2 regions of the Mesorhizobium sp. B4-1-1 genome follow, and region 2 is predicted to be linked to the other one. Evidence: riboswitches for the same ligand, from Rfam matches in the RefSeq annotation. Region 2 holds a riboswitch; the other holds the start of a gene.
What was found. Region 2 has a riboswitch for thiamine pyrophosphate ahead of FJW10_RS13900 (YkoF family thiamine/hydroxymethylpyrimidine-binding protein). Riboswitches for the same ligand answer to the same signal wherever they lie in the genome.
Positions count from the first base shown of each region.

Region 1: another riboswitch for thiamine pyrophosphate. It lies ahead of thiB (thiamine ABC transporter substrate binding subunit); the one in region 2 lies ahead of FJW10_RS13900 (YkoF family thiamine/hydroxymethylpyrimidine-binding protein).

Region 1 covers NZ_VFTH01000017.1:96,504-108,452, forward strand. Annotated here, with positions in the region: gene FJW10_RS22350 (ABC-F family ATP-binding cassette domain-containing protein) at 1-1,604, opposite strand, end outside; gene FJW10_RS22355 (thiamine diphosphokinase) at 1,615-2,259, opposite strand; TPP riboswitch at 2,397-2,502, shown strand; gene thiB (thiamine ABC transporter substrate binding subunit) at 2,545-3,555, shown strand; gene thiP (thiamine/thiamine pyrophosphate ABC transporter permease) at 3,780-5,396, shown strand; gene thiQ (thiamine ABC transporter ATP-binding protein) at 5,393-6,181, shown strand; gene FJW10_RS22380 (M48 family metalloprotease) at 6,335-7,801, shown strand; gene FJW10_RS22385 (caspase family protein) at 7,878-9,854, opposite strand; gene FJW10_RS22390 (RNA polymerase factor sigma-32) at 10,024-10,887, opposite strand; gene FJW10_RS22395 (amino acid ABC transporter substrate-binding protein) at 11,194-11,949, shown strand, end outside.
Region 2 covers NZ_VFTH01000008.1:144,457-156,405, reverse strand. Annotated here, with positions in the region: gene FJW10_RS13930 (tetratricopeptide repeat protein) at 1-428, shown strand, start outside; gene FJW10_RS13925 (tetratricopeptide repeat protein) at 350-2,614, shown strand; gene FJW10_RS13920 (hypothetical protein) at 2,704-3,408, shown strand; gene FJW10_RS13915 (ABC transporter substrate-binding protein) at 3,463-4,479, opposite strand; gene FJW10_RS13910 (ABC transporter ATP-binding protein) at 4,476-5,249, opposite strand; gene FJW10_RS13905 (ABC transporter permease) at 5,246-6,013, opposite strand; gene FJW10_RS13900 (YkoF family thiamine/hydroxymethylpyrimidine-binding protein) at 6,162-6,770, opposite strand; TPP riboswitch at 6,761-6,873, opposite strand; gene FJW10_RS13895 (hypothetical protein) at 7,167-7,364, shown strand; gene FJW10_RS13890 (hypothetical protein) at 7,517-7,726, shown strand; gene FJW10_RS13885 (porin) at 7,733-8,233, opposite strand; gene FJW10_RS13880 (porin) at 8,253-8,753, opposite strand; gene FJW10_RS13875 (DUF2934 domain-containing protein) at 9,114-9,359, opposite strand; gene FJW10_RS13870 (hypothetical protein) at 9,479-9,688, opposite strand; gene FJW10_RS13865 (DUF1236 domain-containing protein) at 9,819-10,118, opposite strand; gene FJW10_RS13860 (DUF982 domain-containing protein) at 10,334-10,684, shown strand; gene FJW10_RS13855 (hypothetical protein) at 10,977-11,198, opposite strand; gene FJW10_RS13850 (DUF1236 domain-containing protein) at 11,412-11,711, opposite strand.

The DNA.
Region 1 (11,949 bases), on a different contig from region 2:
AATTTCTGCTTGAACGAGAGCTTTTTGGCGGGGCCTTTGGATGCTGCCTGTTCGGCCTTCGATCCAGGCTCGCTCGCCTCGGCCTTCGGCCTCGCCTTGCGGTCTTCCAGCTTCGAGCCGCCGCGCTGCGCCAGCATGTCGGAATAGCCGCCGGCATATTCGATCCAGCGGCCGTTGCCCTCCGGCGCGATCACGCTGGTGACGGTGCGGTCGAGGAAGTCGCGGTCGTGGCTGACCAGGATCACGGTTCCGGCAAAACCGGCGACCAGTTCCTGCAGCAGTTCGAGCGTCTCCATGTCGAGATCGTTGGTCGGCTCATCGAGCACCAGGAGGTTCGCCGGCCGCGCCAGCACGCGGGCCAGAAGCAGGCGCGCGCGCTCGCCGCCGGAAAGCTCGCGCACCGGCGTGCGCGCCTGCTCCGGCTTGAACAGGAAATCCTTCATGTAGGAGACGACATGGCGCTGCTCGCCATTGACAACAAGGTTCTCACCGCGCCCGTCGGTGAGGTAATGCGCCAGCGTCTCCTGCGGGTCGACGGCCTCGCGCTTTTGGTCGAGCGTCGCGATCTCCAGATTGACGCCGAGCCGCACGGTGCCGGCATCCGGCGCCAGCTCGCCGGTCAGCATCTTCAACAATGTCGTCTTGCCGGCGCCGTTCGGGCCAACCAGGCCGACGCGGTCGCCACGCTGGATGCGGGTCGAGAAACCCTTGACCACGGTGAGCTCGCCGAAGCTCTTGTCGATGCCCTTGGCCTCGATCACCAGCTTGCCGGATTCGGCGGCGTCGCTGGCCACCATGGTGGCAATGCCCTCGGCGCCTCGATGGCCGCGGTGGCGCTGGCGCATGGCCTGCAACTCGCCGAGGCGGCGCATGTTGCGCTTTCGCCGGGCGGTCACGCCATAGCGCAGCCAGTGCTCCTCGCGCACGATCTGGCGGCCGAGCTTGTGCTGCTCGCGCTCTTCCTCTTCCAGCACCTGGTCGCGCCATTCCTCGAAATGGGCAAAGCCCTTGTCCAGTCGTCGCGTCTGGCCGCGGTCGAGCCAGACGGTGGCGCGCGTGACGCGCTCGAGAAAGCGGCGGTCGTGCGAGATCAGGATCACCGCCGACGAGGTGCGGGCGAGTTCCTCTTCCAGCCATTCGATGACCGACAGGTCGAGATGGTTGGTCGGCTCGTCGAGCAGGAGGATATCGGGCTCCGGCGCCATGACGCGGGCAAGCGCGGCGCGGCGCGCCTCGCCACCGGAAAGATCGTTCGGACGCTCCTCGCCGGTCAGGCCGAGATGCTCCATCAGATAGGTGGCGCGATGCGGATCGTCGGCCGGGCCGAGGCCGGCCTCGACATAGGCGCGCACGTCGGCGAAGCCGTCCATGTCAGGCATCTGCGGCAGATAGCGGACGGTCGCCGAAGGCTGGCGAAACACCTCGCCGTCCTGCGGCTCGATCATGCCGGCGGCGATCTTGAGCAGCGTCGACTTGCCGGAGCCGTTGCGGCCGACCAGCGCGATCTTCTCGCCTGCGGATGCGCTGAGCGCCGCGCCGTCGAGCAGCGGGGTGCCGCCGAAGGTCAGTTTAATGCCGTCGAGATTGAGGAGTGGCGGCGCCATGTCTGGAATGTCAGCTTTCTGGAAGAGGATAGGGGTGGGCCAGAAGCAGCGCCCGGCCGCGCTCCAGCGCGATGCCGAACTGCCCTTTGACCTCGTTTGATATAGTGAGCGAGGAGCCGAACGCCACCTCGACGCGGTCGAGCGGCCATTTCGCGCCGGTCACCGTCAGGCCGGCGAGCTCGGAGAAGCCGAGCACCGAAAACAAGGTGCCGTCGTCATAGTCGAAGCTGGCCTTGCCAGGCAGGATGGGAACGCCTTCCTGCGCGCCGCTGGTCAGCAGCACGGTGGTGCCAGCCTCGGCCAGCCGCACGGCCAGCGCCAGATGCAGGAAGGCATGATCGGCGCGCTTGCCGCCGAAGGCGCCGGCCAGCACCAGGCTGGTGGCGCCGCGCTGGAGCGCTTCCGCTATGGCGAGTTCGCCATCGGTCATGTCCTTCTCGGCCGGGAAGATTTTTCGCGGAACGGTGGCGAGATCATCCGACAGATTGGCAGGCACCGAGTCGAAATCGCCGACCCACAGCTCCGGCACCAGTCCAAGCATGCGGGCATGGCCGATGCCGGCATCGGCGGCGATGACGCGCGAACCTTCGATCTGGCGTTCGAGCCGAGGTGTGCGGACAAGCTCGCCGCCAAGCAGGATGGTGAATGTGCCCATGGCCGTGGCCCTTACCAGCCCTCCAAGCGAAACGGAAGCCGGACGGCCCGCGCTTCGCTTGCGCGCCTGTTGCCGCGAACATTAGCTGCCCGGCAAACTTCCGCTTGCGCGCCGCTTCGGCGGGGCCTATCTGTCGAAACGCTCTAACGGGGTGCCGGACGTGATCCGGCTGAGAGGCGATCAAGCCAACCCGCTGAACCTGATCCGGTTTGTACCGGCGGAGGGATTAGACGTTTCGGACGATCCGACGCCTCAATTCCTTTAACGCGAACGAAGGAGGCGCCGATGCGCGCAATGCTGTCCAATCTCATTCTCGCAACCGGTCTTGTCTCGCTTCTGGCGGGCGTCGCGCCTGCAGAGGCAAAGGACAAGCTCACCGTCTATACCTATGAGAGCTTCACCGCCGACTGGGGTCCCGGCCCGGCCGTCAAGAAGGAGTTCGAGGCCGAATGCGGCTGCGATCTCGAATTCGTCTCGGTTGCGGACGGCGTCGCCCTGCTCAACCGCGTCAAGCTCGAAGGCGCCGGCATCAAGGCCGATATCGTGCTCGGCCTCGACACCAACCTGACGGCGGATGCCAAGGCGAGCGGCCTGTTTGCGCCGCATGGGGAAGTCGCCGGCATCAATGTGCCTGGCGGCTGGAAGGACGACACGTTCGTGCCGTTCGATTACGGCTATTTCGCTGTCGTCTACGATACCGAAAAGCTGAAGACACCGCCGAAAAGCCTCAAGGACCTGGTCGAGGGCGCCGGCACGGACAAGATCGTCATCCAGGATCCGCGCACCTCGACGCCCGGCCTCGGCCTGCTTTTGTGGGTGAAGTCCGTGTATGGCGACAAGGCGCCGGAGGCCTGGGCCAAGCTCAAGCCGAAGGTGCTGACGGTGACGCCGGGCTGGAGCGAGGCCTATGGCCTGTTCACCAAGGGCGAGGCGCCGATGGTGCTCTCCTACACCACCTCGCCGGCCTATCACATGGTGGCCGAGAACACCGAGCGCTACCAGGCAGCCTCCTTCGAAGAGGGCGAGTACCTGCAGATCGAGGTTGCCGGCATCACCACCACCGGCGCGAAGAACCCGCTGGCGCAGAAGTTCATCGCCTTCATGACCGGACCGAAATTCCAGGACGTCATTCCGGAGACCAACTGGATGTTCCCCGCCGGCAAGACCGACAAGCCGCTCAACCCGGCCTTCGACAAGCTGGTCAAGCCGACCAAGACCTTGCTGTTCAGCCCGCAGGAAGTGGCTGCCAACCGCAAGGCGTGGGTGGATGAGTGGCTGGCGGTGATGAGCAAGTAGGGCTGCGATGCTTGCGCCAAGGCCCTCCTCTCTGTCTTGCCCGACATCTCCCCCTCAAGGGGGGAGATTGGCTGTCACGCCAACTTTCGCCAATCTCCAACGCTGCAGGACTAAGCGGGGCGTCGAAGCTGCTAATCTCCCCCCTAGAGGGGGAGATGGCCGGCAGGCCAGAGCGGGGCGCGAAGCGACCCGGCGCTCGTTAGCTCGAACTCAAATGGCGCAGCGTGCACTCGGCGCGTGACTCCCGCATCACCGCCGGCGTCGTCGCGCTGGCGGCGATCGCCGTGCTCATTGGCGGCGCCTTCGCCGGCCTCGTCCTCGAGGGCGCGCAGGATCTCTCCGGCGCTGCCGCCGCCTTCGACAGTTATCTCTCGCGCGTCGCCCGCTTCACGCTGTGGCAGGCGCTGCTGTCGACGCTGCTGTCGGTCGCGCCGGCGCTGCTGGTCGCGCGCGCTTTGTCGAGACATCCGACCTTTCCCGGGCGTCGCTTGATCCTGCAATTGTTCACCGTGCCGCTGGCCTTGCCGGCGATCGTCGCCGCGCTCGGCATATTGGCGCTCTATGGTCGCGCCGGGTACTTTGCCGGCGCTTTCGCCAGGCTTGGCGGCGGGGATTGGCCGGGGATCTACGGCCTCTCCGGCATCCTTGTCGCGCATGTGTTCTTCAACTTGCCCCTGGCCACGCGCCTCTTCCTTGAGGCGCTGGGCACGGTTCCCGCCGACCAGTGGCGGCTGGCGAGTCAGCTCGGCATGGGCGCGCGGCCGGCTTTCCGGCTGATCGAATGGCCGGTGCTGCGCGCGGCCCTGCCGGGGATCGCCGGGCTGGTCTTCATGCTCTGCATAACCTCCTTCACCATCGTGCTGACGCTGGGCGGCGGTCCGGCCGCGACGACGCTGGAGGTCGCCATCTACCAAGCGCTGCGCTTCGATTTCGATCCCGCGCGCGCCGTGGTGCTGACGCTGCTGCAGATCGCGCTCACCTTCGTCGTGGTCGTCGCGCTCACGCGGCTCGGCGCCAACACGGTCGGCGATGCCAATCTGCCGGTGGCGCCACGCCGCTACCTTTCGGCGGGACGGACCGAAAGCGTGCTGAACGCCGGCCTCATCGCGCTTGCCCTGCTGTTCGTCGCCGGGCCGATGCTGGCGACCGTGCTTTCAGGCCTTCAGGCCGATCTCGGCCGGTTGGCGGGCGAGGAGGCGGTGCGCCGCGCGACGCTCACCAGCGCGGGCCTCGCCCTGCTTGCGGCGCTGCTCAGCGTGACGTTGTCGCTGGCGCTGATCGGGGCTCGGCGCGCGCTGGCCCTGCGGCGCCGGGCAGGCGGCGCCATGGGCCTGCTCGAACATGCCGCCGATACCGGAGCCGGCTTCGTGCTGGTCGTGCCGCCGATCGTGCTTGGCGCCGGCTGGTTCCTGGCGCTGCGCCACGTCACCGATGTCTTCGCCGTCGCGCCGGCCATGGTCGTCGCCGTCAACGCGGTGATGGCGATGCCCTTCGCCATTCGCGCCATTCGCCCGGCCTATGACGCGGCGAGCGAGCGCCACGAGCGGCTTTGCCTGGCGCTCGGCATATCCGGCTGGGCCCGCCTCAGCCTGATCGACTGGCCGTCGCTCAGGCGGCCCCTGGCCACCGGCTTCGCCTTCGCCATGGCGCTGTCGCTCGGCGATCTCGGCGTGATCGCGCTGTTCGGCAGCGATTCCGTGCAGACCTTGCCCTATCTGCTTTTGGCGCGCATGGGCAGCTACCGGACAGCCGACGCAGCGGGACTTGCCTTGCTGCTCGGCCTCGTCTGCCTGATGCTGGTGGTCGCCGCCGACTGGCTGGGGCGGGAAGGAAAGTCATGACGACGACAATCGACGGCGCCGCCGTGCAAAAGGGCCTCACCGTCGCGCTGGATGGCCTTTCGTTCAGCTATGGCGCATCCTCCTTCAGTTTCGACGCCGAATTCGCGGCCGGCAGGATCACCGCCATCATGGGGCCGAGCGGCTCCGGCAAGTCGACGCTGCTCAATCTGATAGCCGGCTTCGAAACGCCCGATGCGGGCAAGGTGCTGATCGGCGGCGCCGATCTCGGCAACACGCCGCCTTCGGCGCGGCCGGTGTCGATGGTGTTCCAGGAAAACAATTTGTTCGCGCATCTTTCGGTCGAAGCCAATGTCGGGCTTGGCCGCTCGCCGTCGCTCAAACTCGACGATGCCGATCGCGCCGACGTCGCCGAGGCGCTGGCGCGGGTCGGTCTTGCGGGCAAGGAAAGACGGCTGCCGCGCGAGCTTTCCGGCGGCGAGCGGCAACGCGTGGCGCTGGCGCGGGTGCTGCTGCGCGATCGGCCCGTCTTGCTGCTCGACGAACCTTTCGCGTCGCTCGGCCCGGCGCTGCGCGACGACATGCTCGACCTTATGGCCGGCATCCATGCCGAGCGCGAAATGACGGTGCTGTTCGTCACACATCAGCCGGAAGATGCGCGCCGCATCGGCCAGGACGTGGCTTTTCTCGATGAAGGTACGATCGCGGCGACCGGGCCGGCGGATGATTTCTTCGATCGGTCTGGACCGGACGCCTTCCGGCGCTATATCGGCGATCGAGGCGGCACCGTTGCCGGATCACAACATATTGCCCGGAAGCGGACATAATTTATGGCCAAACCGGCAATGGGCGATCCGGCGTTTGCTTGCCTTGTCCGGGGGAGTGTGGCTAGGTCCGGCCATGCTGGTCCGGCTGGGCCGCGATTTGCCGAAAGAGTTCGAAAGGAAGCCGATCTGTCGACCGGCGCTGAGAAGGTTTGGATGAGGCCGCTGGCACGATTTCTTGCGCTGGCGAGCGTTGCCGTGCTGGCCAGCTGCCAGATGTTCACGCCGCCGGACGTGCAGGAAAGCGGCTTCCAGCCTTCCGACAAGCCGATCACCGTCGACAACGTGGTCGCCAATGCCAAGCTCGCCGAAATGGCGAAGGCGCAGCATCCGCGGATTCTCGCCACCTATGGCGGTGAATATTCCGACCCCAGGCTCGAACGCATGGTGGCCAAGGTCGTCGGCAATCTGACGGTGGTGTCGGCGAACCCTACCCAGACCTATCGCATCACCATCCTCAACTCGCCCAACGTCAACGCCTTCGCGCTGCCGGGCGGCTATCTCTATGTGACGCGCGGCTTGCTGGCGCTGGCCAACGATTCGTCCGAGCTTGCCGCCGTCATCGCGCATGAGATGGGCCACGTCACCGCGAATCACGGCCTGCAGAGGCAGCAGCTCGAAGCCGAGGAAGGCTTGGCGACCAAGGTGGTCTCCGATGTGCTCGGCGACAGCCCGACGGCCAAGGCGGCGCTCATCCGCGGCAAGCTCAGGCTTGCGCAATTCTCGCGCAACCAGGAACTGCAGGCCGACGCCATCGGCATCAAGTCGATCGGCGAGGCGGGCTACGATCCCTATGCGGCGGGTCGCTTCCTCCAGTCGATGTCGGCCTATACGGATTTCCGCTCGGTCAGCGGCGCCACCGACGCCAGCCTCGACTTCCTGGCGACGCACCCCAACACGCCGCAGCGCATCGAGCTGGCGCAGCGCCTTGCGCGCAATTTCGGCCCGCCCGGCGTCGGCACGCGCGACCGCGACGCATTTCTGGCCGGCATCGACGGCCTGCTTTACGGCGACACGCCGGAAGAAGGCTATGTGCGCGGCCTGACCTTCATGCATCCCAAACTCGGGGTGTCCTTCACCGTGCCGGACGGTTTCGTCATCGACAATTCGGCGGCCGCCGTCACCGCGACCGGGCCGGGCGACATCGCCATCCGTTTCGACGGCGTGGCGATCGACAAGTCGGTATCGCTCCCCGATTACATCCGCAGCGGCTGGGTGGCGGGGCTGGAAGACGCCAGCGTGCGCCAGGAGACGATCAACGGCAACGATGCGGCGACGGCGCATGCCAGCGCGCAAGGCTGGCAGTTCGACATCGCGGTGATCCGCGCCGGCGGCCAAGTCTACAGGCTGCTGACGGCCGCGCCCTCGGCCAGCGCCGCGCTGGACCCGGTGGCGCGCTCGGTCAGCGGGTCCTTCCGCGTGCTGAGCCCTGCCGAGAAGGCGGCGCTTAAGCCGCTGCATATCAGGGTCGTCACCGTCCAGGCCGGCCAGACCATGGGCTCGCTCGCCGCGCAGATGGTCGGCGTCGACCGCAAGCTCGACCTGTTCCGCGTGCTCAACGCCATGTCGCCGGGCGCGACAGTGTCGTCGGGCGACAAGGTCAAGATCGTCACCGACAGGTAGAGGGACTCGCGGATTCGGACCAACCAGGCGCCGCCCGGCTATTTTTACAATCGCCCGGGCTGGGAGATGTTGTCCTTCACAAGCCGTCACTACCGGTGTTGCCGCCGTCACCTTCGCCGTCGCCGGTATTGCCACCGCCGGTGGGGGCAGCGTGGCTACTGCCACCAGTCCAGAATGTCCTCCCGGTTTCCGTTGGGGTCGGCTTGACCTTTGGCGGTGTGACGGTCTTCGGTTTTGACACGGGCACGCGGACCACTTTTATCTTCGTGATAACCTTCGGGGCCTTGCACGCCATGACCACGGGGGTGGTGCGCGCGGGGTGCGCGGAAAGACCGAGAATGCCCATCGAATAGACGTCTTGCCGCTCCATGCCGGCTTGGAGGAAAGCCAAGGCGCGGGCCGGGTCGGCGGGCAGGCCGTTGCGGCCTTCCTCGAAGATCACGGCGAGCTCCTTCATGGCGTCGACATGCCCCATCGCCGCTGCCTGGAGCAGCAGGTCGAGGCCTTTGCCGGTGTCGCGCTCAACGCCGAGGCCATTGAACAAAGCGCGTCCCCAGGCGGCCAAGGCGTAGGGGTCTCCCTTGTCCGACGCCTTCGAATAGAGGTCGTTCGCCTTCGATGTATCGACAGCCGTCCCTGTTCCGGATGAGGCGATGGTGCCGAGCGCGAATAGGGCGCGGATATGTCCCTTGTCCGCGGCTTCCTGGATCGCTTGCCTGGCCTCGTCGATCCTGCCCGCCGCCAGCAGCGCTCGCCCCAGTTCGTAACGGAAGCGCGCAATGTCGGGGTAGGACTTCACCGCCGCCTCGCAGGTCTCGAGAGCCCCGCCGCCGATCTCATTCGGCAACCGTCCCGGGACAATGCCCTGCAGGTCGAGCGGCTCGCCAGCGGCCTGGTCGCAAGGGTCGACGCCCGGCGACAGTTTTATCGTCGCCCGCTTCGCGGCGTTGCCCAGGCGGATCTCGAAGCCGACTTCGACGGGAGCGGCCGAGCCGATCTGCGGCTCGTAGCGCAGATTGTCGACCTCGGCGGCCATCAGGCTCGATTGCGGCGACAGGACGCGATCGGGCAACGACAGCGTTCCGGTCGCCGGGTAGCTCGCAAGCTTGAGGCTGATCGAGGCATCCTTGGCCGGAAGATCCAGTTTCAGCGGAACCGGGCCGACGCCGACCGGGACGCGGATATCGCGACTTCCAATCGCCTCGGCGGCATCGGCGACCTGGATTCCGCGCTCCGCCACCTGCTCGTTCTGCTGCGCGTCGAGAGGCGGCGGCGCTGGTTGCTCCGCCCCGCGCATCAGCACGACATCGTCGAGCAGCGAGGAGTTCTCCCACGGAACCTGCTTGCCGTTGGTGGCCTTGACCACGTCGCGGCGCACGGCCGCCATGACCGAGCGTATCTCCTGGTCCGGCGCCAGCGCGCGGCGGGAGAAGGACGACGAGAACGGGCTGAGATCGCCGGACCCGTCATAGGCGACCGCCCCCGGCTCGGTGGCAAAGGCAATCAGCGTATTCTGCGAACCTGTTACCTGCGCAAGTCCGCTGCCGCCGGCGACGATCAACTGGTCGCGCAGCCAATAGTCCTTGCGCGGGAAGGGATTGTTGCGACAGGCGTCGAGGATGATCATCTGGATCTTCGATCTCGAGCGCAGTTGCCGCAATATGTCGTCGACCTTGATGGCCTGGACCTCCATGTCGGCCGCATCTTTCAGCGACGCATCCACCGGAATTAGGAAATTCTCCCCGCCGATCTGAAAGCCGTGTCCCGAATAGTAGACGACCGCGAGATCGGCGCCGTCGGCCGCCGCCAGATAGTGGCGGAACCGCTCTTCGAACTGAAGCCTGGTCAGATCCTTGGCGGCGAACACCTCGAAGCCGGCCAGCCGGAACGTGTCCGACACGTCGTCCGCGTCCTTGTCGGGATTCTTGAGCGCCGGGATCTCGCGATATTCGGAATTGCCAATGACGAGGGCAACCCTTCGATCGGCGTGCGCTTCGAATGTCGTGAGGCCAATAAGGAACAGGATTGCAAGGTGCACGCAGCATCGCAGCATGGCAGATCCCCCATATGTCATGGTCTGGAGGCGTCAAAAAGCCCGATTGCGGCGCTACAGTCTGTTAAAGAGTTCACAATCAATATGCATCATCGAGGAAAAATTGCCTCGACGACGATGTATTCTTATTTAATAAATTTCCTATCTTTGATTTTCGATTACATTAGCTTCAGGCGGCTTCCGCCAAAAATTCCGGATTCTGCTTCACAAGGGCCAGCTTCAGCTTCTCCATGGCGCGGGCCTCGATCTGGCGGACGCGCTCCTTGGAGATGCCCAGCTGTTCGCCGAGCGCTTCCAGCGTGGCGCCGTCGTCGCTCAGCCTGCGCTCCTCGATGATGCGAAGCTCGCGGGCGTTGAGCGCGCCAAGTGCGCTCTTCAGCCAGACAGCCCGGCGCTGGACATCGATCCGGTCGCCGACGATCTCGTCGGGGAGCGGGTCTTCGGAGACCAGGAAATCCATCCGCTCGGCGGCGCCGTTCTCGTCGGCCAGAGGCGCATTGAGCGAGCTGTCGGGCGAGGACAGGCGTGAATCCATCATCGCCACGTCGGCTTCCGGAACGCCAAGCGCGGCCGAAACCTCGCGGTAGAGCGAGGCATTGGAGAGCGGCTCGGCGCCGTTGGCGAGGCGGGCGCGCAGACGCCGCAGGTTGAAGAACAGCGCCTTCTGCGCCGAACTGGTGCCGCCGCGCACGATCGACCAATTGCGCAGGATGTAATCCTGCATGGAGGCGCGAATCCACCAGGTGGCATAGGTCGAGAAGCGCACTTCGCGCGCGGGCTCGAAACGGGCGGCAGCCTCGAGCAGGCCGACATGGCCCTCCTGGATAAGGTCGCCGAGCGGCAGGCCGTAGTGGCGGAACTTCGAGGCCATCGAGATGACCAGGCGCATGTGGGCGACGGTGATCCTGTGCAACGCGTGCTGGTCGTTCTCTTCCTTCCAGCGCAAGGCGAGAACATGCTCCTCGTCGCGCTCGAGATAAGGAGCCTTCATTGCCGCCCGGACCAGCGTCCGTCCTGCTGTGTCCTCGATCATGCCGGCTCCTTTTGGCGGTGAGTGAGCTTACAGCGGTTGAAAAGACGCCGCCGCGCCCTACAACAGCGATGCAACGTATCAGGCGCATCGATGGTTCCGCCGTCCGAGCGGGCAAATATTGCCAGCGGGAACATTTTGTCATCGGCCCGAAAGAGTCGCTTGGCGGGTTGTCAGGCAATTTTGAGAATCAGATTTCTGGCAGAGCTGATTTTTGAAATCTGGTTCCTTATTTCCCAGCCTTCTATCTGTCAGTTTCCGGCTCTCACAATCGCGCCGGGACACCGGTCAAAACGGGATCACAGAAAAATGAAATGGCTCAAATCGCTCCTTGTCGCCGGAACGTTGCAGGTTCTGGCGGTCACGGCCGGGCATGCCGGCGCCAATCTCGACCAGATCAAGCAGGCGGGCGTCATCAAGGTCGGCACCGAAGGCACCTACGCGCCCTTCACCTATCATGACGAATCCAACGCCTTGGTCGGCTTCGATGTCGAGATCGCCAGGGCCATCGCCGACAAGCTCGGCGTCAAGGTCGAGTTCCTCGAAGGCAAGTGGGACGGGCTGATCGCCGGCCTCGACGCCAACCGCTACGACGCCGTCATCAACGAGGTCGGCATCACCGATGCGCGCAAGGCCAAGTACGACTTCTCCGATCCCTACATCGCCTCGAAGGCGGTGCTGATCGTGCGCGGCGACAACACCGACATCAAGACCTTCGCCGACCTCAAGGGCAAGAAGTCGGCGCAGTCGCTGACCTCCAACTTCGGCAAGCTCGCCGAGTCCAACGGCGCCGAGCTCGTCGGCACCGACGGCTTCGACCAGTCGATCCAGCTTCTGCTCACCGGCCGCGCCGACGCCACCATCAACGACAGCCTGTCCTTCCTCGATTTCAAGAAGCACAAGCCGGACGCGAATGTGAAGATCGCCGCGCAGGAAGAGAATGCCGACTATTCCGGCGTCATCGTGCGCAAGGGCGATCCGGAGCTGGTCGCGGCCATCAACAAGGCGCTGGCCGACATCAAGGCCGACGGCACCTACCAGAAGATCGCCGACAAATATTTCGGC
Region 2 (11,949 bases):
TGGATTCCGCACGGTCGGCAAGCTGCGACGAGCAGGCTGCCGGCGATGAGGGCAAAACTGAACCGCCGCAGGACCCTGAGCAGCCGAAGGCGGCGGCCGCTGCTCCAAAGCCACAAATCGTCCGTCCGAATTTGGCGGCTACGGACGACACGCTGGCCGCAAAGACCTTGGAGACAAAAGACCAGCGCGCCCTGCAAGCGATCCTGGAAGGCGATGCCTGGCTGGACATGGGCAAATACGACAAGGCGATCGGCTCCTATGACGTGGTGATCGCGCTCGAACCCGACACCGCTTCGGCTATTTCGGCCGCGGCAGGGCCAGGGCAGCCACACGCGATTACAGCCAGGCGATCGCCGACTTCGACAGGGTCATCCAACTCGCCCCCAATTTTGCCGCCGCGTATTTTCACCGGGGGCTCGCCAAGGTGACGTCTGGCGACGTCGATGGCGCGCTTGCCGATTGCGATCAGGCAGCGACGCTCGACCCGAAGGCGCGCGACGCCCACTATTGCAAAGGCATGGCCTGGCACACCAAGGGCGACACCGGGCGCGCCATCGCCGCCTATTCGGTGGCGATCGGGATCGATCCCGGGCATGACGCCAGCTACTACGCGCGCGGCATGGCGCGGGCAGACCGGAAAGACTATGCCGGCGCCATCGCCGATTTCGATCAGGCGCTCAAGCTCGATCCCGGCAATGGTGACTATGCCGTAGCCCGCAAGGCAGCGGCGTCAGCGAAAGGACAGGGCGATACGGCGGCCGCCGTGGTGGGCACCGAACCTGCTACCTCGCACGACGCCCCACACCAAGCCCACTCCAAGCTGTCCACCGCTGAGATGGCAGAGCTCATTCAGGCGACCGACCCGCGCGTTTTGGCTGCGGTGCGCAACGGGGACAGCTTGTCGGACGCGGGCCAATACGACCAGGCAATCGACGCCTATGGCAAGGCGATCGCACTCGATCCCAGCAGTCCCCTCGCCTATTTCGGCCGTGGCAAGGTTTGGGACTCCAAGCAAGTCTACGATCGGGCGATTACAGACTATAACAACGTGATCCGGGTTTTGCCGAATCTGGTCTCGGCCCGTATCCGCCGCGGCATGGCCAAGGCAACATCAGGCGACGACGAAGGCGCTCTCGTCGATTGCGGCCTAGCCGCAGAACTCGACCCGAAGGCAATGGACGCCTACTTCTGCATGGGCATGGCCTGGCACGCGAAGGGCGATGCAGGCCAAGCGATCACCGCCTATTCGGCGGCGATCGAAATCGATCCGAAAGATGCCCTCAACTATTACGGGCGCGGCATAGAGCGGGCCGACAGCAAGGACTATGAAGGCGCCATTGCAGACTTCGACCAGGCGATCAGACTGAATCCCGACAATCCAGACTATCCGACTGCCCGCAAGGCGGCGGTGGCCGCGTTGAAGAAAGGCGGCGCGGCGACCGAGGCCGTAGGCTCGGATCCGAAGAACGTCCAGGCCGTCATCGATCGTGGCGATGCCCTCTACAAGAAAGGCAAATATGATCGCGCCATCGCTGAATACAGCCGCGCGATCGCTCTCGATTCGAAGAGGGCGTCTGCCTATATCGGGCGCGGCATATCGCTTGTCGACAAAGGCAAATACGACGCGGCGATCGACGACTACAGCAAGGTTATCGCGCTTTATCCGGCCAATCACGACGCCTATCTCGGCCGCGCCGTCGCTTGGACCAAAAAGAAGGAGCCTGATCGCGCTATTGCCGATTTCGGTCGCGCAATCGAAATCGACGCCGGTTACGCGCCGACCTATTTCGGGCGTGGCAGCGCCTGGTTCGCCAAGGGCGATTTTGACAAGGCGATCACAGACTTTGATCAGGCGCTGAAGCTCGACCCAAAGCTGGCCATCGCCCGCAAGGGCCGCAAGCTGGCGATAATGGCAAGAAACGAAGCGAACGCCTCGAAGACGTCAGGCAAGGCTACTGGCGGGACCGGCGAAACGGCGACCAGGCCGAGTTGGACTTCGCTGGCCGCGCAGACGTTCAACAAAGGTCAAGCGCTGTATGGAAAGGGCGATTATGACGGAGCGATAGTCCTTTATAGCAAAGCGATTGCGTTCTTCCCGGCATTCCATGACGCCTATCTGGCCCGCGCCATGGCCTGGGAATCCAAGAGCGATTATGCACATGCCGTTGCCGATTATAGCGAGGCGATCGCGCTCGATCCGAACAACGCCGAGACATATTACGACCGCGGCCAGAACCGCGGCTTCCAGAGGGACTATGAAGGCGCGTTTGCGGACTATGAGAAGGCAATCAGCCTCAACCCAAAAGACGCGCGGGTCTATGCCGACAGGGGTATCTTGAGGATGGGCAGACATGAGGATGCCGCGGCGATGCGCGATTTCGAAAAAGCGCTCAGCCTTACCCGCAAGAACGCCGTTGCGTATTTTGGCCGAGGAGCAATCCGGACCAGCAATGCAGACTATGACGGGGCGATCGAAGACTTCAGCCAGGCGATAAAACTGCAACCGGATTTCGCACTGGTTTACAAATCTCGCAGCGCTGTGTGGGAAGCCAAGGGCGACCGCAAGCGTGCGGAAGCCGACCGCAAGAAGGCGCTGAGCCTTGGGGCAGAGTGAGAAGGGTGTCGGAGCGCAGGCGGATGTCACCTTGGAAATGGTTGCAAGTCGCGGCGGTCGTCTCCGTAAGCATCGTTGGGACTAAAGTGATGCCGACGATGTTCGGCAGCGGCAAACATCACCACTATCAGTCAGTAAAGATGCCGCCCCAGACGCTGACCACCGCCGACATCGATGCCGAGATCCGGACGCAGGATCTCCAGATATTCGAGGCTATCGCCCGCGAATTTCCGGACGACTACGATGCGATGCTGCGCAAGATCACTGCCGCGGCCCAGGCCGGAAGCCAAACAGAAGTGCGCAATATCACCAGACAGGCGGTCGCCGATCTCAGGCATCGATATGCCCCACTCCTACCCACGACCCCCGACAGCAACGCTTCGGAAGCGCTTTCGGCGCAACTCGACATGCTCAATCATGTCATAGCGCGCGAAACACCGGCCACCTGCAACAATTACCTGTGCAACGGGCCGGACGCGATCAGTGCGCCCGGCCACGATTTCCTGGCTGACCTGGACAGGATCGGCGCCACGCTGTTCCGCGCCTTCGGCGCCGCCAAAAGAAGCGGTCTACCGGCGGCCGTGCCCAGCGATCAGGACTGGTCGCTGGTCGCCGACGTTTTCACAAAGATCGGCGGCACGTCGGCCGAGATGGAGGCTATCTCGAACGCCAACCAGGACTTCCCGGGCCTGTGCCCGGCCGTGGCGAGATTCTATGAGGCCGCCCTGTTACTGGATGGCGAACCCGGGTGGCACATCAAAACCGCGCTGCTTCGCGCCATCGTTGAGAATTAGGCTCCGCACCGGATTTCCGGACGGGTTCTGGCACGATACCGCGTTCCTTCGTCCTCAGGCGCCCAGAAACTCGTTGCTGAAATATGCCTCGACGTCCGGCTTCGCGGTCAGCGCATTGCCGTTGCCGTCGAGCAATACCCCCGAGGCAAACAGATACCCGCCCATGGCTTCCATCTTCGCCTTGTCCATGGTGCCGATGGTGCCGTCGGCGCTCTTCAGGAAATGGCCGTCGTTCAGCGCCTTCAGCGAGGCATCGATCAGCGCCGGGTCGGTGAGCGTGTCCTTGTTGGCGGCGACCAGCAGGTCGCCCGCCTCCCGCGCCTGATCAACCGCGAAGGCGTAGCCACGCTGCGTTGCCTTTACGAAAGCGGCGGCGACTTTAGGATTGGCGGCGAGGAAGGCGTTGCTGGAGACGATCAGTGTCGTGTGCTCGTCCGGCACGCCGTAATCGGCATAGCGAAAGCTGCGCTGCCTGAGGCCTTTCAGTTCCGCTTCGACACCTTCCCATGTCGAGACTTCGAGCGTGAAATCGACCGAGCCGTTGGCCAGTGCATCGTATGCGGACGTCCCCAGCGTCACGGTCGAAAAATCGCCCTTGCCGCCGTCATGGCGGATGATGGTCCGCAGCAGCGCGTTTTCCCAGGCGCTGCCGAAGCCGCCATAGGTCAGGCCGTCGAGATTTTTCGGGCTCTTGATCGCCGCGCGGTCGGCGTTGAAGACGACGCGGGCGGTCTCCGACTGGACGACGGCGTAGACGGCCTTCAGGTCGGCGCCAGCACTCTTTTGGGTGAACAGGCCGAGCGAACCTGAAATGCCGAAATCGGCGACACGGTTGGCGACCAGCGTGCCCGAGCCGGTATCGCCATAGGGCAGGATTTCCACGTCAAGGCCGGCGTCCCGGTAAAAGCCTTTGTCGCGAGCGACGAACAGGCCGATGTGGTTGGTGTTGACGGTCCAGTCGAGCGCGACCGTGATCTTTTGCGGGGTGGCGGCACGGGCGTGCGTGACGGCCCCGGCAAGAGGCAGGCCGGCGGCCAGAAACAGCGCCTGGCGGCGGGTCAGATCGGTCATTTCAATTCTCCATCGGATGGTCGGAAATTCGGATCGGGCTGGCCAAGCAGCGTGTCGAGGATGCCGGCCTCGATCGCCGCGGCCTCGCGGGCAAGCGCCGCGCTCTCGGTGCGCGGACGCGGCAGCGGCACAGCCACCTCGCGCACCACGCGCGCGGGCCGCGCCGAAAGCACATAGATACGGTCGGACAGAAGCACTGCTTCGCGCACGTCATGGGTTATGAGCAGCGCCGTCCAGCGATGGTTTCGCCACATCGTCTCCAGCCAGCGCTGCATGGCCGCGCGGGTGAGCGCATCGAGCGCGCCGAACGGCTCGTCAAGCAAGAGCATGTCGCGCTGCTGCACCACGGTGCGCAGGAGCGCGGCGCGCTGGCGCATGCCGCCGGACAGTTCGGCCGGCCAGGCGCGCTCGAAGCCGGCAAGGCCGAATTCGGCGAACAACGGCGCCACGCGCTCGCGCGCCGCGCGCCGCTTCATGCCCTGCACTTCGAGCCCCAGCGCCGCATTGTCGATAACGCGCCGCCACGGCATCAGCGCGTCGCGCTGCGGCATGAAGGCGAAGCGGGCGCCATCGAGCGGCGCGCCGTCGAAGCGCATCTCGCCCTCGCCCCGGATCGCGCCGGTGAGCAGTTGGAACAATGTCGACTTGCCGGCGCCGGAAGGACCGAGGATCGAGACGAACTCGCCCGCGCCGACATGGAGGGAGACGCCGGCCAGCACCTCGAGCGCGCCGAAGTTCTTTCGCACGTCGCGGAGCTCGAGCCGGGTCATGGCCGGCCTGCGGCGGAAGGATCGGATTTGCCGTCCGCGCGTTCCCAGGGCATGGCGAGACGCTGGACGAGCACGGCAAGGCCGAACAGCGCCAGCGTCAGCGCCGAGCTGACCGCGACGGCGGCAAGCACCAGGTCGGGGCGGAAATTGTTCTTGGCGCTGAGCATGTAGATGCCGAGCCCCTTCGCGGCGCCCGCATATTCGGCGAAGATGGCGCCCACCACGGCATAAGTGATGGAGATGCGCAGTCCGGCGAAGAAATAGGGCAGCGCCGACGGCAGCCGCGCCAGCCAAAAGATGCGCCAGCGCCCTGCTCCCATGGCGGCGAGCATCTGGCTGATCTCCTTGGCCGTGGCGGCATAGCCTTCGACCAGCGCCACCATCATCGGGAAGAAGGTGACCAGCGCCACGAGCAGGATTTTTGGCAGCAGCCCGAAGCCGAACCAAAGCACCACCAGCGGCGCGATCGCCACCAGCGGCAAGGTCTGGCTGGCGATCAGCAGCGGGAACAGCGCCCGGCGCAACGGGGCCAGGAAGTCGACCAACGCCGAGAGGATGAAGGCGGCAACGAGCGAGCAGGCAAAGCCCGCCAGCGTCGCGCGGATCGTGGGCAGCGTGTTGTCGGCAAGTGCCGAGCGGTTCTCCCAAGCCTGCGCCAGCACGCGCGAGGGCGCGGGGAGCACGGTGGATGCGATGCCGCCGAGGCGGACGTAGAGCTCCCAGGCGATGAGGAGAAGAGCCAAAGCGATGGCGGCGGGGAAGATCCTGGCGAAGACAGAAGCAAGGGCTGATCTCCCCCGCAAGGGGGGAGATTGGACGGCATCCCGGCTTTCGCCAATCTCGGAAGGCTCTTCTTGCGGCGTAGAACCGAACAAAACAGCCACGACATCTACCTCGGCAGCGCTACGCGGCTCAAACCGCGGTCGGACTGTTCGCCGAAATCGTTATGTCGAGCGTCACGTGGCCCGCGCCGGGGCCGAAGCGGCAGAAGGCTTCCGCGAGCGTGGCGAACACCGCGCCGGCGTCGCCGCGCAGCCTGGTGCAGAAATTCTTTGAGCGGTCGAAGACGCCGGAGTTTTTCAGGAAGTCGATGCAACCATAGATCTCGTCCATGTGGTCGCCGGTGCCCATCACATAGAGCGAGAATTGCGCCGCCACCGGCTGGTCGGTCGAGGGCGTCGCCTCGACGGCGCGGAGCGCGGCACGCTTGCGCTCCTCGAGCGGAATCGCCGGGCCGCCTATCTCGTCCGAGCGGCAGATCGGATCGTCCGGCTCGCCGGGACAGCCGCGCGAGACCGCCGCCGACAGCACGCAGTGCTTGCCGCTCTTCGCCGCCGCGACGAACAGGTCGCGCATGGCGGGAAATAGCACTTCGGGCGGCCCGACCAGCAGCGTCGAGATATCGTCGGTCTCGATCCTCAGCCTGTCGCGGTAAGGGTCGAGCGCGCCCAACGCGCCAAGGATGACGCCGACGAAATCGTCAGCCATGGGATAAAGGGAAATCTGTGCGCCGGAAAACATGGCCCGCCTCGCTCCGCTGGTATTATCCAGATCAGCTTTAGGGTCCGGAGGCTTGCCGCCGCCATCTCAGCCCCGACCGTACGGAGCACCCCTGTGGATCGCCGCGTTAAAGCACTGTTCGAGCGAATGGGAAAGCGGTTTTTTGCGAGGCCAATCGAACCAGGGGCCCCATCTCCCTTAGGGAGATGCCGGGTTATAAGATTTTTCGCAGATTTCTTATAACCGCGGTATCGTAACCGCAGTGTCGTTCAAATTGTACGAATCCGGCTTGATTGTTTTTCGTACATAAAGTACGATATTTCCCTTCCTTTGAGGGGACTTGCTTGAATACCGCGAACCATGGCGCTTTCGCCAACCTCTCCCGCCCTTTGTTCTCGCCACTGCCGTTTGCCGAGCGTGAACGCCTCGCCGGCGCTTGGCGCATGGCCAGCCAGGACATCGCTGGTGCATGGCCGCGCCTATGTCGAGGCCTGCGCCGCCTGGCTCTCGGAGACGGTGGCGCGGTATCTGCGCAATCTCAGGCTGATCAGCGAATGCGAAAGCGCGATGATCGCGGCAGGCGTGCGGTTTGCCCGGTCGAGCGATGCGTGGTGAGGCAGGCAGCTCCCCCTACAACCCTTGGGCCGCCCGTCGAAAAATGCATCGTTTCATACAATTGGAAATTGGTGGACGCGGCTGAGCGGCGGGTGGTTAAATTCGTCTCAGGCGAAGGAGGGTAAAGCCGCGTACCAGGGAGGAATTCGTTGATGGACCAGCGTATCGACATCGGCATACAGCCCGACGACCAGCCTTACGAAGTCACGTCATTCGCCAGAAAGCATGGCCTGACGATCCCCGTCGCGGACGCGGTGCTTTTCGCCAAGGGACCGTCGCCGTCGCGGACCGCCTGCGATACGGCGGCGCTGGCCCTCATTTGCGCGGTCGCGCAATACGCCGGAAAGCAAGGGAGACGGTAGCCTCCCCTACCAGCTGAACTGCAGCCCCACATTGCCGCCGACCTGGCTGCCGGCGAAGGCAATGCCGAGCGTGCTGGTCAGCCGGCCGCCATGGTCGAAGCCCTCGCTCAGCACCGCGGCGCCCGTGATGCCGAAGGCATTGGCATAGCCGGCATTGCCCCAGTTGACGCGCACGCCGAAATGCTCGCCCTGGACGAGATCGGGCGCTGCGAGCGCGGCCGAGATCGAGGCGTTCTCAAAGGCGCGCGTGATGCGGTTGTCGATGTCATCGACGTGGGCCGCGAGCGCCGTCTTACCGACCTCGGTCATCTCGCCGCCGTTGCCGTCGTCGACCTGCTTCTTGGTCACGCCAGTCTGGGCGTTGATGCAGGTGTCCGTGCCCGGGCTATAGTAGTAATTGGCCCCATAGGCGGAGCAGATCTTGACATATGCGACCGCCGCCTGGGATGGCGCCGCAAGGAGCGTTGCCGCGCCGAGGATCGCCGGCGCAAGAAGATATCTGAACATTGATTGCCCCCGGTCGCGCTTACCAGGTGAACTGCAGGCCGGCATTGCCGCCGACCGTCTTGCCGGAGAAGGCGACGCCCGCGGCGCCGGCCAGCCGACCGTTGCCGCCAGGCATTAAGCCCTCGCCAAGAACCGCTGCGCCGGTGACACCCATGGCATTGGACTGACCGGCATTGCCCCAGTTGACGCGCACGCCGAAATGCTCGCCCTGCACCAGGTCTGGGCCGGCCAGCGCCGAGGCCACCGACGCACCCTCGAAGGCACGCTGGACGCGGCGGTCAATGTCGTCAACCTTGCTCGCCAACGCCGTCTTGCCGTCGACCACACCCTCCTCCGTCACGCTGCGCGTCTCGCCCGTGTTGGCATTGATACAGGTGGCGGTGCCGGGACTGTAATAGTATTGCGCGCCATACGCCGTGCACGCCCTGACGTACTCGACCGGCGCCGCCTGGCAAGGCGCAGAGAGACCGCCCGCCACAGCTAGAAACGCAAATGAAATGACACGGTTGATACCCCGCATGCCCTGATCCCCGAAGTTGCATGTTGAGAGAAAGCCTCGCATGAAAAAGGCGCATGCGGGCGCGCGGAGTCAACTGCGCCTTCCACTCAATGCCTGACTTTTACTGGGAGCACTTCATCTATTGAACACAGGTTGCAGCCAAGGCACAGCAAATATTTCAACCTGATCAGTAATTCCCTGATGATTGGAGCTGTGGCTTATTAACACTCTCAAGCGATGCCAAGCGATCTGCTCGGCAGGCTCGCCGACATGGACGCGCGGCTGGCGCAGACCGCGGCTTTGCAAGTCGCCGTCGCGCCGCCGGTGGGTCAACATGCGGCAGACGGTCTGACGACCGCCCGTAATCCCGTTAGGACGCGATCAGCCCTTGGCTTTCGACTTGGGTGACGCCTTGGGGGCCTTGGCAGGCTTCTCCGCCTTCGCGGCCTTCGGCTTCTCGACCTTGGCGGCAGCGGCCTTCTTGGCGGCTTTCTTCGGCCTGCCCGCCTCATCGATCTCGGCCGTCGCCTGGTCCCAGTGCTCCATATGCGCGCCTTCAGGCCGGCCGGCCTGCTCCCAAATCTCGTGCGCGCGCTGGCGAATGCGTTCGTACCTGTCGTCCGTCACTTTGTCGCCTCCTAAGGTTTGGGACTGTTCCCCAGCCAAACATTAGCCGAATTTTCGCGTGGCGTCTTGGGTGTAGACGCGGCGCGCAAACGCATCTTAAAGCAATATCCGGTGATGGCTCATTTCTCGTCGGAGAGCACCGCGATGCCGAGATACGCGGCCTTCTTGACGATCAGTCCGGCCAGGTCGGCGTCGGAACGATCAGTTCCGGTGCGCTCGCGCAATAGCGCGACCGCCTGCTTGATCGACAGCAGCCCATCGCCGCGTTCGGCCAGCAGCTTGTCGACTTGGCGGGCAATGTCAGGGGATTCGACGTGTGGATGATGCATGGCAACGACTCCTTCCGCGCTTCGTTGCCTCCCAAACCGCTGCCTATCTTAGGCTTTATGCCCGGATGCGAGAAGAGCCCGATCCTTCCCCGACGCTCCGGGAGAGGATCGGGCTCTTTGAGGACTAGATCTACTGGATCACCTGAACAACGCGGCGCGTGCCGGGATCGATCAGCACCGTATGGTCATTGACGACCGCATAGCGGTACTGGACATCCGGAACCTGCTGCAGCTCGACGGTGTCAGGCACGGTCGAGCCGACGCCGAGCTCGAGGCCGAGCACATTGACCGAGGCGATCGGATGCTTGTGGACATATTCCTTGACCACGGTCTGCTGCTCGGGGGTGATGATCACCTCGTCCGCGGCCGCGATGCCGATGCCGGCCATCAGAGCCAGGCCGGCGACAGCTGGAATGAGGGTGGTTTTCATCGTTTCTCTCCTGTTGCGTTGGTGAACTCCGCCCCGGCCTCCGCGGGGGCGGAAACACGGGCAGGTGGAACATGGGAGCTCCCGGGGCAAACGCCGACGGCAGGGTGTTGTTCCGTCAGCGACGACTAATTGATTTGGCGGAACCTTCGCATCGGCTCCGCATTGGAAGGCATTGAAACTGCCCAAGTCTTTGAAATCAAAAGGATGCCGCAGTCATGCAAGAAGGCCCCATCAGAAGCGACATCGAACTTCGGGCCCCCGTGGCCATCGCCGTGGGCGCCGGCTTCAAGCGCGAGATCGCCACGCTCACCGGGATGCAGAACTTTCTCAAGGAATGGCCATTGGCGTCGCGAGGCAAGAGCCACAGCACGGCGTTGCACGCCTGCGAGGCGGCGCGAGCCGGCGACATCGATCTCGACAAGGCGCGGCAGGCATTCCTGGTCTTCGCGAAGAAGGCGGGAATCGAATGGACCGGCGCCGATCCGGTCGCAGTGCTGCGCGAAGCAAAGATCAGGCGAAGCCGGGTACGCGAAAGCCGGGCACAGAACCGACACGTGCCTGGATAGTCTCTCGCCGGACAACGGCCGGGCGGCGGCGTCGGGCATAACGCCCGCAGGGCCAGCGGCACCCGCTGGACTCGCGGCGTCTGTTGATCACGCCTCACAACGCATATAACGACATCCGCCCAAGACGCGGTGCGCATCGGCCTCGACCACGAGTTTTAGGATTTTTGGCCTGCGAATCCCGGAGCAACCGGGCGCGCCCTGGCGTCCGTTGCATCCGTTTGCCTGCAAACCGCCGCCTTGCCGGCTGGAGGTCGACTGGATCGATCGGGGAGGATTTGGCTGGGGGCGGCTGTCAGCTCGGTGCCGATTCGCCCGGCGCCTCGGTAACGAAGGACGCGGCGATCAGATCGTCCGCGTCTATGCGTAGAGAGCCCTCGCCGCCCCCCATGATGGCCGCGACCTTCTGGAAGGTCTTCATCTCATGCTCGGTGATCCGGGCGTCCCGCATCCTGGCTTTGAGATCGGCGACACGCATCCCGAGCGAACGGGACGTTCCGATTTCACGTTTCGACATGTTGGTCAGTCTCCTCCCCCAACCCGTGCCTGTTTCGCCGCCGCCCGAATCTTAATCCTGCGCATGCTTGTGTTCTCTATGAGGCAATTTCGAACACAGCAGCGGCAACGCGGGCCCGGAACGAAGGTTCCGTTAGCATATGGTAACGAATTAATACTGGTTGACGGCCGGCCGCAGTTGGCGGCAGGGCCGTCAACTCAGCTGCGAATGATCCTACTGGATGATCTTGACGATCTTGCGCGTGCCGGGATCGACGACGACCGTCCGGTTGTCGATCACCGTGTAGCGATACTTGACGTTGGGAACCTCGTGCAGTTCCACCGTATCCGGTAAAGCGGTGCCGACGTTGAGTTCCACGCCGGGAACCTTGACCGACGCCAGCGGCTGCTTATGCACATATTCGCGGATGACCGTTTCCTGTTCGGGCTGGATGATCACATCCTCGGCGGCGGCGGCGCCGATGCCGGTCAGAAGCAGCAGGCCCGCGGCTGCGGTTGTGAGGTGCATTTTCATCGATTTTCTCCTTGATTTGGATATGCCTCTCACGCTGCGCCTGCGATTTCACAGCCGGTAGGCAATGTGCGTAACGCCGGCCGACAAGCCTTGTTCCTGCAAAAAAATTCGCCGACACCATTTTCGGGGGAACGTCACAGGCGCATTCAAAGAACGTCCGCGGCGCGCGGCGCGACAATTTCGGAACAATGCTTTTCGGGCCGGGTTTTCCCAGTGAAGGGACCGAACTTTCCGAGGA